3 regions of the Peribacillus sp. NJ11 genome follow, and region 2 is predicted to be linked to each of the others. Evidence: riboswitches for the same ligand, from Rfam matches in the RefSeq annotation. Region 2 holds a riboswitch; each other region holds the start of a gene.
The links. Region 2 has a riboswitch for preQ1 ahead of QUF86_RS12425 (VUT family protein). Riboswitches for the same ligand answer to the same signal wherever they lie in the genome.
Positions count from the first base shown of each region.

Region 1: linked by a shared signal. The riboswitch ahead of QUF86_RS03295 (QueT transporter family protein) and the one ahead of QUF86_RS12425 (VUT family protein) in region 2 are both predicted to bind preQ1.
Region 3: linked by a shared signal. The riboswitch ahead of queF (preQ(1) synthase) and the one ahead of QUF86_RS12425 (VUT family protein) in region 2 are both predicted to bind preQ1.

Region 1 covers NZ_JAUCFO010000001.1:660,197-664,409, forward strand. Annotated here, with positions in the region: gene QUF86_RS03285 (hypothetical protein) at 1-806, opposite strand, end outside; gene QUF86_RS03290 (YbaK/EbsC family protein) at 949-1,470, opposite strand; PreQ1 riboswitch class I at 1,630-1,674, shown strand; gene QUF86_RS03295 (QueT transporter family protein) at 1,681-2,166, shown strand; gene QUF86_RS03300 (TVP38/TMEM64 family protein) at 2,287-2,943, shown strand; gene QUF86_RS03305 (PAS domain-containing sensor histidine kinase) at 3,060-4,213, shown strand, end outside.
Region 2 covers NZ_JAUCFO010000001.1:2,515,457-2,519,669, forward strand. Annotated here, with positions in the region: gene QUF86_RS12410 (HD domain-containing protein) at 1-586, shown strand, start outside; gene QUF86_RS12415 (SRPBCC family protein) at 783-1,223, opposite strand; gene QUF86_RS12420 (SRPBCC family protein) at 1,230-1,745, opposite strand; PreQ1 riboswitch class I at 2,123-2,165, shown strand; gene QUF86_RS12425 (VUT family protein) at 2,217-2,759, shown strand; gene QUF86_RS12430 (hypothetical protein) at 2,781-2,930, shown strand; gene QUF86_RS12435 (hypothetical protein) at 2,927-3,292, opposite strand; gene QUF86_RS12440 (PadR family transcriptional regulator) at 3,365-3,685, opposite strand; gene QUF86_RS12445 (alpha/beta hydrolase) at 3,994-4,213, shown strand, end outside.
Region 3 covers NZ_JAUCFO010000001.1:597,240-601,452, forward strand. Annotated here, with positions in the region: gene QUF86_RS02995 (aspartate kinase) at 1-1,171, opposite strand, end outside; gene queF (preQ(1) synthase) at 1,371-1,868, opposite strand; PreQ1 riboswitch class I at 1,975-2,020, opposite strand; gene QUF86_RS03005 (DMT family transporter) at 2,172-3,008, shown strand; gene QUF86_RS03010 (BA3454 family stress response protein) at 3,236-3,370, shown strand; gene QUF86_RS03015 (YfmQ family protein) at 4,010-4,213, opposite strand, start outside.

The DNA.
Region 1 (4,213 bases), 1.9 Mb from region 2:
TCATACTGATAGGATTCAGAGATTTCGAGCAGTTGCCCACAGGACTCGACAACCTCAATGATTTCCATCCACGACATGTCCAGTCCCAGTTCATTTGCATGGGAAATCTTATCCCGTAATTTCCGGATGGCATTCGCATCCTTCTTCCCTTTACTTTTCGAAGGGATTTGGAAGAAGCACCTCAATTCTTCATCCTTATGTATGATATCGAATTTATCACTGATTTGCAGGCACTCTATTAAATTGATATCCTCATTTTTATCGATTCTCCTCCTATATAATTCGGTTGCCTTTTCTAAACGGTCTTCGCTGATCATTGGATGCCAGCTTCCGTCGCCGAATCTATCCATGATGATATCGCTCATCCTCATTTCCAATAAGGTAATGTATCCGAATATCAGCATCCTGATTGGAGGCTTTTGAAGGTCGGCATGGGTAATCAACTTTTTAATTGAATTATTCTCTAATACGAAGACCCTTGTTTTATTCTTGAAAATATGGAGCAGCTGGATCAAAGGCGTTGAATCCGAAACCATTTCCCTTGGTGAAAAGTTTCTCAAATATTCCGAAATGCTCCCTTCACCCAGTTCTTCCCTTTCGATATATCCGATGATTTCCCCTTGATCTTGCACTGCCAATATATCAAAATTCTTTTTTTCCAATGCTTTCCGAATATCCAGCGCCAGATCGTTTGTATGGCAAAACTCAAGCTCCTGGGCTATGCTCTTAACCGTGATATTTTCTTCATAAAGAGTTTTAAGACTAAGATAGCTGCTATTGCTTTTTCTTTGGCTTCCATTTAACATCTTTCACCCTCCGCTCAGGAACACTTTCTGCACGATTTTCCGCTTTAAAATTATAGACCGCTAAAATGCATACGGCCCCCACAAATAAAGTCCACCCAAGTGGACTTTATCCCATTCATGTGGATCTTTTTGGTACCATTAATCAAAAGCCTTCCACTGCATTGCCTGCTGCCGTTTCCTCATTCCCCTCTTCATTCCAAGCCTTGCAAACATCCACCCAATCCTTTGCTCCTGAATATTCAAATAATTCCGCGGGTGTAAGTTCTATTGCAGAGTTCGTACTGCCGCATGCCGGGAACAATGACTCAAAGCGCTTCATCGATACATCAAGAAAAACAGCTAGATCGTTTGCCAGACCAAACGGACAAACTCCTCCGATGGCATGGCCGGTCTGCTCAAGCACTTCCTCGGGTGACAGCATCCGTGCCTTGAAACCGAACATCTGACGAAATTTCTTATTATCCACTTTTGCGTCCCCAGCCGCTACAACCAAAATCGCATCAACACCTTCCCCCCTAAAGGAAAGAGTCTTAGCAATCCTCGCTGGGATAACACCGATGGTTTCTGCAGCATCACTCACCGTAGCGCTCGATGTTTCGAACTCCATTACATCGCCTTCCCGATCCCATTGTTTAAAATGGCCTTTGACACTCGCGATAGACATATTATATTCACTCCTTTGAAGTACATATAAAAATAATATCATCCTTCATTGCCATAAATCAAAATCCTATGGATGCTTGTAAACCTATAAATTAAAACCATTCTTTACAAATTGACGAAACAAGCTTACTTGGGATACTATTAATCATCGGGCAAACGCCTATACGTGGTTCGTAACCATCCCACGATAAAAAACTAGGGAGAGAGTAAAATGAATGTTCGTACACTCGTGATAAACGGGTTATTGGCTGCCTTGTATGTGGCGGTCTCATTGGTGTTTAAACCAATAGCTTTTGAGATGTTCCAATTTCGTGTACCGGAAATGTTGAACCATCTTATTGTATTCAATAAAAAATATATCTATGGTATTGTCGGCGGCGTCTTCATATCGAATCTGCTCTTTTCACCGATGGTTCCATATGATTTAATTTTTGGGGTGGGGCAATCCTTACTCGCCTTGCTGCTTGTCATTTTTGTTTCACGTTTCATAAAAGGCATTAAAGGGCGGATGATCGCCACGATCATCTTTTTCACGTTCACAATGTTTTTAATTGCCATTGAACTGAACCTTGCCTTTGGCTTACCATTCTGGTTAAGCTGGATGACCACGGCTGTCGGTGAATTCGTTGTCCTCTTGATTGGCGCGCCAATCATTTATGGAATGAACAAAAGAATTCAGTTTGAAAAGTGGCTTTAAAGGAATCTTCTCTTCGTGAACCCACTATAATGTAAAAGAGCTGTCTGCATCATGCGACAGCTCTTTTTTCACCAATTAACTTAAAAATGATAAACTATTAGTCAGAATGGTGGTGACCCTTTGAAAAAAGTCCTGACCTTAACAGGTCTACTGGTAATTGCATTATTTATTTTTTCAAATGCAGAATTATTTACTTTGATTTGGAAAAGTGACTTGGATTCAGTTATTAGCATATTGAAGGAAAACCTTTTGCTCACTTTTATTGTGACATTCGTATTGATGTTTGTCCAAAATTCATTTACACTCATCCCCTTAATTTTGCTCCTGACTATCAATGTCACGATATTCGGATTCATATATGGCTACCTATGGAGTTGGTTTACAAGTGTCGTTGCTTCAGGATTCATTTTTTATGCAGCAAGAAATTGGTTTCAGGAACTTCTCTTAAAGAAGATGGGTGAAAAATGGCAAAAAACTGTTGTGGAGCATGGCTTCATGTACGTGTTTACAGGCAGGATTTTCCCGCTTATCCCAACAAGTTTAATTAACTTGGCAGCTGGAGTCAGCACCGTCACTTTCAAGGATTTTTTATTAGCGACGGCACTTGGCAACCTGATATACTTCTTCTTCCTATCGCTAATTCCATATGGACTCCTATCTGTTGAAATGAACCAATACACGCTAGTTGCACTCGCACTCCTCTTCTTATTATTTTTCATTATCTATAAGCGTGCAAAAAAGAAAAAGAACCTAACCTTATTCAGAAAAAACAGGTGACCTACATTGGCCCCTGTTTTTTTATTTAGGATTCTGCATATATTTTTTTCCGATAGTTTGTTAAAATGTGTATGTAATTTTACCTTTGAAATGTCTTAAAATCAGGGAGAATCTCCATGTCCAAACGCTCCATCTTAGCAATATATATCCTATCCGGGATTCTTACACTAGTCGTGTTCGACTTTTTTTTAACTACAAATATCCATAACAAAGAGGTCTTCATTCAACTTCAGAGAGTGGAAGGCATTGTTTTCCTTTTATCAATAGGCTTGATCTTATATCTTTATTTAGCTAAAAGGGAAGAATTCAAACAATTAAAAGAAGCGGAACAACGCCGGCGCACACTCATCAATTCAATGGTGGATTTCGTTAACTTCAAGGATGGTGATGGCCGATGGCTTGAGTCCAATACCTTCGGGCTGCAATTATTTCAGTTGGAGCATGTAGACTATAAGGGAAAAAAAGACAGCGAGCTCGCAGAATACTCCGAATTTTATAAAGAGTCGTTGATCTACTGTGAAGGTTCCGATGAAGAAACGTGGGTAAAAGGGGAAATCACAAGGTGTGAGGAAATCATCCCTCTTCCCGACGGCAATCACAAGACCTTTGATACGATCAAAGTTCCCCTGTTCAATGAGGATGGTTCACGAAAAGGCTTAGTAGTCATCGGCAGGGATATTTCTGAAAGGGTTGTCGCTGAGAATCAATTATTCGATAGTGAACAACGCTATAAATCATTGTTTGAACACAACCCTTATCCGATGCTGATGCTTGATTTAAACGGAATGATCACGACCGTAAATCCTAGGTTTGAAACGGTAACAGGCTTTCAACAGGAAGAAATACATGGAGCCTCATTCATTAAATTGAACTTTTCAACAGAAGATGCGGAACTGATCCGTACATCTTGCCAATATGTCATCGAAAACCATAAGGGGATTAAGAAAGGGAAAGATATAGAATTCCTAACGAAGTACGGGAAGTCCATCTTACTTTCTTGTACGTTTGTCCCGATGATGGTTGGCGAGGATTTGGTCGGGATCATCACTTATGCTAAAGAAGTCACTCAAATTCGCGAAACCGAAGCACGCTTAAGAAGAACAGAAAAATTGTCGATAGTCGGCGAACTTGCCGCAAGTGTAGCCCACGAAGTACGAAACCCGTTGACTTCTTTAAAGGGTTTCGTCCAGCTACTTAAAAAGAGCGACCATCCCTATGAACAATACTACACGATTATGTTAAGTGAATTGGACCGGATCAATCTTATTGT
Region 2 (4,213 bases):
AAAATGGGAATTCCTTGAACAGCCAGCACCTGAGTTATGCGCCGATCGGGTAGATTATACTCTCCGGGATATGTATCAATACGGACATATCACACTGGAATCCGTTCATGACTTTCTAAACCATGTAATCATAATTAATGGAAGGATGTATTTGGATAATATTGAATCGGCGGAATGGTTTGTAGAAACGTATTATAGCGAAGTTATTGATTTTTTCATGGACCCACTTAATATATATGGCTATGATATCTTGGCAAAGACCTTAAAATTGGCTTTGGCTAACAACCTGATCAGCCTTGATGACTTACTAGGTACAGATGAAGAAGTCATGTCCTTATTAAGCTCCACTGAAGACCATGAAGTGCAAAATCTGTTAAAACGGATCCATGGTAACGTAAAGCTGAAAGAAGATCAATTGGACTACGATATTCATCTGAAAAATAAAGTGCGGCGCATTGATCCTTCCGTTATTCAAGGAGCCAATTTAGTAAGAGCCTCCAATTTATCGGGAAAAGTCAAGAACATGGGGATTAAAGCCCATAAAAAAGCTTCGAAGGGCATGTATCTAAAAGTGATTTCCGATTGAATTTCGTGTCACAGCATACGGTAAATGAAAAACCCAAGGGTGACATCCATCCTTGAGTTTTTTCTCCCGTATAATACGGAAAAATTAAGAATATCATATAGTCTAACCAAGACTTGTAAGCCTTCTTTTTTTAAACATCGAAGAAAAAGCCTTTATTTAGTTGGGCATTCCCAACTGCCATTGATTCTTTTAATAACTAAAAAACTATTGACGCTCTCAAATTATTAACGCCATTTTCTAAATAACCCTTTAAACAGGTTAATGTATATACCCAACCTTCTTTTTGTCCTATCATTTTGTTTATTATTTCTGGGTCATCTTCATTCAAACCGGATTCGTTTACTTCGATAATTGTACTCGTATTATCCAACTCTTTAAGTGTGATGGTAACAACCGTTTCTTGATCATTTCCTCCCCACGAAAACACGATTTTCCTATTTTTCTCGACTTCTAAAACATTGATTACCACTTCTGCATCGTATTCGTCATATCTCAATGTAGGCGTCCGGCCTTGTTCCCATCTTTCCGAACTCGATGAGAACCAAAAATTCCCGATTTTTTCAGGGTTCACTATGGCTTCAAACACCTCATTAGTTGGCTTGACTATTTTAAATTTCGTAGTTATTTGAGTATCCATACTAAATCAACTCTCTTTCAATGTGTTTTTATCGTTTTCCACTAACACCTGATTCTCCCGATCTACATAGATTGGCGGCAAGGTCCGTCCAGTTTCAAGCAAGCTCTTCAGGTTACTTAGAATGGCAGGCCATCCATTATTTAAGCCTTTAAAGGTATTGTCATCGTATACGAAATCTGTCTCCAATAGCTCCTCATGCTTTAGCGTTAACTTCACGGTTGAACCATCCATTGGCTGTAGTTCAAAGGTGACCCGTGTAGGATGGTCGCGAGGGGTTTCGTCTCCTGCCATGTTCCATGTAAACGAGAGCAGGTGCAACGGCTCACACTTATGTACAATACCATGATCAGTAACCCGCCCATCTTGCAGCAAATATTCAACGGTTGAGCCTTCTTGCCAATCAGACTGGACTTGGCATCCGAAATGATACTTTTTCGTAAATTCACCACTCGTCAGGGCTTCCCAAAGCTTCTCTGGAGTGGTTGCGATATAAATAGGATAGAAAAACGTCGTTTTTTTCATTATTCTTTTTCCTCCTCGCGTTTATACTTTTGTCATTCCTCTTAAGACCGTGGCCAATTGAGTTTCTTCTTTTACAAGGAAAGACCGTAACATAACTCTATCAATGATTGTCGCTTTTCATATACAGCTGGTCAAGCAGTTTTCTGCGACAAGAATCGGCAAAAGTCCTAAAGTGTTAACAAAGTGGGATGTTCGTATTAATTTCACTACTTACAAAGCTTTGGAAAAATGGATATTGACTTAACAATTCGGCAAGGAAAACCTTGGTTTCGCACCATTCCCAGCGACTAAATCGAAAATACGATGCAACAGGGAAACTTCTTGATTTCCAATCGTTTTCAAGCTACGATAATTAAGGAAAATGATAATCCGCTCGGGCGGAAGAGGTTCTAGCTACCCTCTCAAAAAAACTAAGGGGAACGGTGCTCTTTCTTAGGGTGCTGTTTTTTCTGTATAAGGAGAATGTAAGAAATGTTAAGAATTCTATTGTATTTAGTATCCATCGTCACGGCGAATGTGGTTACGGCAGCTTTTGAGCCATTGCACTTTGGTATGTTCATCATTCCTATGGGTACATTGCTCATCGGGGGAACCTTCATCTTTCGAGATCTGGTCCAAAATAAATTCGGCCGCGCGAAAACCTATATGTGCATCGTTACCGCACTGATTTTATCTGCGTGTGTATCATTTTTATTAGGAGATACATTATTGATTGTATTTGCTTCCGCATTATCTTTCGTGGTGGCAGAAACAGCGGATACCGAGATTTATACCCGGTTAAAGCTCCCGATGAGTTGGAGGGTGTTTTACAGCGGGATCGTTGGAGGATTTTTCGATTCAGTGATATTTGTCGTGATTGGCCTAAGTCCACTGGGTGCCAATATATTGCCATGGGAAGCTGTACCCGCTGCGGTTATCGGCCAAATCATCGTTAAAACAGTCATTCAGTCAATCGGTGCCACATTGTTGGGCCGAATCAACGTAAGGCTGGAGAAGCGAGTAGTCTCCGGTTGAATGCTAGGAGGGATGCACTCGATGGATGGAACCAAAAAGGAAGAAGACAAATGCTATTGCCTCGAGGCCTTTCGTGAAAAATATGGCCCGCAAGTTCAAGGGGATTGTATGAAGCTCTCCTGCGCCAATTATCGGAAGCATAAAGGAATAGACAAAAAAGGACCTAATTAGGTCCTTTTTTTGCGTGATCGGAGTAACTTACGAGTAAATAGCACGAATTCACGAGTAAATGACCCAAACTCACGAGTAAATGCTCCAAACTCACGAGTAAAACAGCAAAACTCACGAGTAAACAGCACAAACCCAAGAGTGGCGCACGAATTCACGAGTAAATGCTCCAAACTCACGAGTAAAACAGCAAAACTCACGAGTAAACGTGCGAAACTCACGAGTAAAACAGCACGAACCCAAGAGTGGCGCACGAACTCACGAGTAAACAGCACAAACCCAAGAGTGGCGCACGAACTCACGAGTAAATGCTCCAAACTCACGAGTAAAACAGCAAAATTCACGAGTAAACGTACGAAATTCACGAGTAAACAGCAAAAAAAGCTTCTTCCACCGTTCCAATCATGGGTGCAGGAAGCTTTTTATCTTGTTTTTGGTCAGAATTGCTCTGCGCTTTTCCGAACTAACTTTTCCAGGGTGAAAAAGCATTTCCGTTTCCGTTCAAGTTCGGTTTGTCCAGTTTCCGTGACATGATAATATTTCCTGCGACTTGATTCGGACTCTTTCCAATGGCCTTCTATGAAGTCCTTTTTTTCCAACCGTTTAAGGGCGGGGTAGAGGGTGCCTTCACTGATTTCGTATTTGCCCATGCTCATTTCTCTCAAAATCTTTGTGATTTCATAGCCATATAGCTTTTTTTGTGAAAGAAGTGAAAGCAAAAGGAGGTCAATGCTTCCCTTCATTAGTTCTTTATCCAAATAAAATCGCCTCCTTTTCATTTTAAAAGTGTAATACTTTGTGCATCGTAACACAAGGTGCATTTTACTTTTCTTAAAAAAAATGGTTAAATGACGATTGCTAAATAAAATCAATCATAGTAAAATGTGCTTCGGAACGGATGAGTTGTAAAGCGTGTGGTAAGGATATTATATACATGATTTAATTGTTTTAATGAAAATACGGAATAGGATAGAAGAAATCCCACTCAAGGGGTATTAATTGATTTTTTTTTGAAAATCATTTAGATTCTATTTATCAACAAGAGTAGAAAGAAGGTCCTAGAAAGATGAAAGTGAAAGCACCTGAGTCATTCACATACAGAGGTGGAAATAGAGCTGTTCTTTTACTTCACGGGTTTACCGGAAGTACAGGAGATATGAAGAAATTAGGGAAATACCTGCATGATCGCGACTATACTAGTCACGGGCCTCTTTATAGAGGGCACGGAGTATCAGCCGAGGAACTTGCTAAAACAGGTCCAAAGGAATGGTGGGAAGATGTAGTCA
Region 3 (4,213 bases), 1.9 Mb from region 2:
CTACAACCATGATTAAGGCAAGATCATGCTCCACATTCACTTCATCGGCATGAAGCTCTTTCTTGATTCGTGAAATGATTTTCTTCTCGGCTTCACCCTTCAACTGGTCCTGCCTTAGAATAAGCGTCACATCATCAATGCCTGATGGAATATGCTCATATGAAACTCCGTAATCTTCAAGGATATGCAGCAGTTTCCGGCCAAAACCAACTTCCCGGTTCATCAAATATTTGCTAATGTAAATACTGCAAAACCCTTTATCACTTGCAATCCCAATAACCGGACCATTCGTATTATCCCGCGTGTTCACAATGCGGGTCCCTTGTGCCGTCGGATTGTTCGTATTTTGGATATGGACAGGTATTCCCGCACGGAATGCAGGAATCAGCGCTTCATCATGAAATACCGAAAAACCGGCATAAGAAAGCTCCCTCATTTCACGATAGGTTAACTCCCGGATTCCCTTCGGATTGGAAACTACATTTGGATTCACCGCATAAACGGCATCCACGTCCGTAAAGTTCTCATACAAATCGGCTTTGACCCCATTTGCAAGAATCGAACCCGTAATATCGGAACCGCTTCTTGAGAAGGTTAAAACATCACCATCTAACGTATATCCGAAGAACCCTGGAAATACTACGATTCCAGGCTCTTCACGCAGATCATACAACCGATCATATGACTCTGGCTGAACCTGGGTAAATCCATCTACATCCGTAACGATCAAGCCAGCCTTCTTTGGATTTATATACTTTGCCTCTACCCCACGGCTTTGAAAATAACCTGCGACCAGCTTCGCATTATTATCTTCGCCACTGGCCTTTAAAGCATCCAAATAGCGCTTCTGGTTAGATTGGTCAGCATGCAACAGTGCTTTTAAATTTTCATGAATCCCTGTGATGACCTCCTCGGATATATCCAGCTCTTCAGCAATGCTCGCATAGCGGGATACCACGTCTTCGATCAAATGCTCCCCGTTATCGCCGCGCAGCTGCTGTTCCGCAGCCTCAATCAATAAATCCGTCACCTTTATATCATCGGAATTGCGTTTCCCTGGAGCCGAAACGACTACAAACTTCCTCTCTGGATCAGCAACCACAATTTCGAATACCTTTCTCAACTGTTCACCTGACGCAAGTGAACTTCCGCCAAACTTCGCAACTTTCATCTCGACATCCCCTATTTTAAATAATATTCTGTCAAAATCAACTCTCCCTATTATTACGTTTTTTCTCGAAACAATCAAGTAAAAATTCCACTATAGGAGGACATTTGTATTTTTAAAAAGGACAAAACAATGTGATTATTGAAAGGGAATAATAAAAGGCAAAAAAAGACAACGGCATAAGCCAGTTGTCTCTCCAATCTTAGCGATTATCCACAGTTTCAGGGTATAAATCATGATTCATCAAGCGGTAATCCGCCATTTCCTCATACTTCGTCCCTGGTTTCCCGTAGTTTGTGTATGGATCAATGGAAATCCCGCCCCTAGGCGTGAACTTGCCCCATACTTCAATATATTTCGGATCCATCAACTCGATTAAATCGTTCATGATGATATTCATGCAGTCTTCATGGAAATCACCATGATTACGGAAGCTGAATAAATAAAGTTTCAAAGACTTGCTTTCGACCATCTTCACACTGGGAATATAGCTGATGTAAATGGTTGCAAAGTCTGGCTGGCCGGTTATCGGACATAAGCTAGTGAATTCCGGGCAATTGAATTTGACGAAATAATCACGGTTAGGATGTTTGTTATCGAATGACTCAAGAATTTCAGGCGCATAGTCGAATGTATATTTTGTCCCTTGATTCCCAAGCAGTGTAATTTCATTTAATTCTTCTTCTTTTCTTCCAGACATAAAAAGTCCTCCTCATCCACGTTTGTCAGGGGAGATTCATAAAATGGGCCTCTATATAACAAAAACCATATCTCATCAAAGATATGGTTGATTCGCGAAAAAAATCAAAGCCATAGTTTTTTTAAGAGGGTGATGCTATGAACCTCTCCCGTTTATCGGGAAATATTTTAAAATTGTCATAGTAAATATAGAAAAAAAAATCTAATCTGTCAATCATACTTTTTAATTTTAGTTTGATTCCCACATGTATTCGGCTTAAAATGTAGAAGAAGTTTATCCTACATGAAGGAAGAGATTTAAACAATGTGGATTTTTGCAGCACTCATCACCAGTTTATGTTTCGGAATCAATAACAGCATTTTTAAATGGAGTAGCGGAAAGGGTTACTCAAAGGTACATATTCAATTTTTCTTTTATTTTGTAGCTTTCATTTTGTCCATATTTTATGGAGTACTTATGGATGGTTTGAACCTGAACTTGCTGTCTATCATGCTTGGTGCAGCAATTGGTGTCCTGAACGCTAATGGTAATATCCAGATGGCAAGTGCCTTTGAAAAAGGGCCGGCAAGTTTAACATCACCATTAATCGCAGCGAATGCAATATTTCCCATCCTATGTGCTGCATTAATTTTTCATGAGCATATTTCTTCGCTGCAGTGGAGCGGAATCATCTGCATGCTGCTTGCAACCCTTGTCATTCAGTATACACCTAACGCCAAGGGCAACCACCAATATTTACCTTGGATGATGCACACATTATTTTCCATATTATCTTTTGGTGTACTCGGCATTCTGATGACGACATCAACACGGCTTCATTTAAACTCCCTCGACATCCTTGTATCAATGTATGGGGGCGGAACTCTTTATCTACTTTCAGTTCTATCCTTTAAGAAAGAAAAAATCAAGCTACAGGAAGTCAAAATTGGTTCCATCGTAGGTTTTTTAAGCATCATAGCCTATGGATGTTATTTCTATGCGTTGAATACCGGCATCGCAAGCATCATCTTCCCTGTCGTCAGCCTAAATTGTTTAGTTGTCGTTTTCGCAGGATGTTATTTATTCAAAGAAAAACTAAAATCCTATCAAATTGCCGGCGTTCTTGCAGCATTAATCGGTATTATCTTAACCAAAATATGAATATAGTTAATTTTTAAAAACAACCTGGCTGTAATAATTACACATGCCAGGTCGTCTTTATTTAGCAGTTCAAAAAAAAGTATTGACATCTCTCAATAAATATCAGATAATTTTGAATATTAAATCTCGACTTTTGCTACTTCCACAATGTTTGAAAAATCTCCTCCCACGGGTATAAAAGAAGTAGTACAACCATCCCATTTAATACTAGAAAGGAACGATGCATAATGGTAAAAGTTACAGTAACAGTTGATTTCCAAGGAAAATCTTATCAAACTAACGTCCTTACTAAACCGGGTACTAATCAAGAAGAAATTTTACAACAAGCCCTTCATCAAGTGGAAAAACAATGGAAAGCATAAAAAAGCAGGCATCGATTTAGATACCTGCTTTTTTTATTACCTTTTTAGATATAACTCACCAAAATCACTATGCACTTTGTTTTTATATTAATTAACAATTAAAACCCTTTTCAATCCTGATTTCTGTATTTCATTTGTATTATTCTCTAAAGAACCCTCGATAGCGATTTTCCCATATAATCCACATAATTGTTTTTTCTTGTGACAATAATTTTAAGACGTTTTTAACGTTACAACAATCAACTTGAATAACAAGTAATTTAGAAATTAATATGATCTTTTTAAAGACCGCCTCAGTTTGTCGACAAAATGGGATACGGAATGGCCTAATCCCATATCCCTATCGCGATTACCGAGGGAATCATTACGATATTTTTAAAACAGACAGGGTATACTCCAGGATACTTTTCTCTTTAATATGGGATGAAACCTCACTGGATTAAAGAAATTTCACGACACTCCTGCCGAAAAACCAGCTTACCGAGTCACCAAAGACGCATGCAGCGAGGTGGCTTTGCAGACAGTCGGCGGAAAGGGAGCGTCTGAAAACAAAAAAACTGCAGGCAAACTCGCTTTTCTTTCGAGTTTGCCTACAGTCTGAGATGTTCTTTTTTAAAGATTGCCATTTTTAATGTTCTTTTAATTTAAACTTAATGACATAGAGCGTTCTTGGAGGCTATCGGAAAGCAGACTATACGAAACTAATTTCTTCCTGTACTGCTTAACTACATCCACACGGTCGTTGTACATGTACACAAATAACCTAACATCTTTTTTACCTCTTTTAGTATCAATGACTAATGGAGTCCCACTGTTCTCTGGATGTAAAAACAATTGCTCATT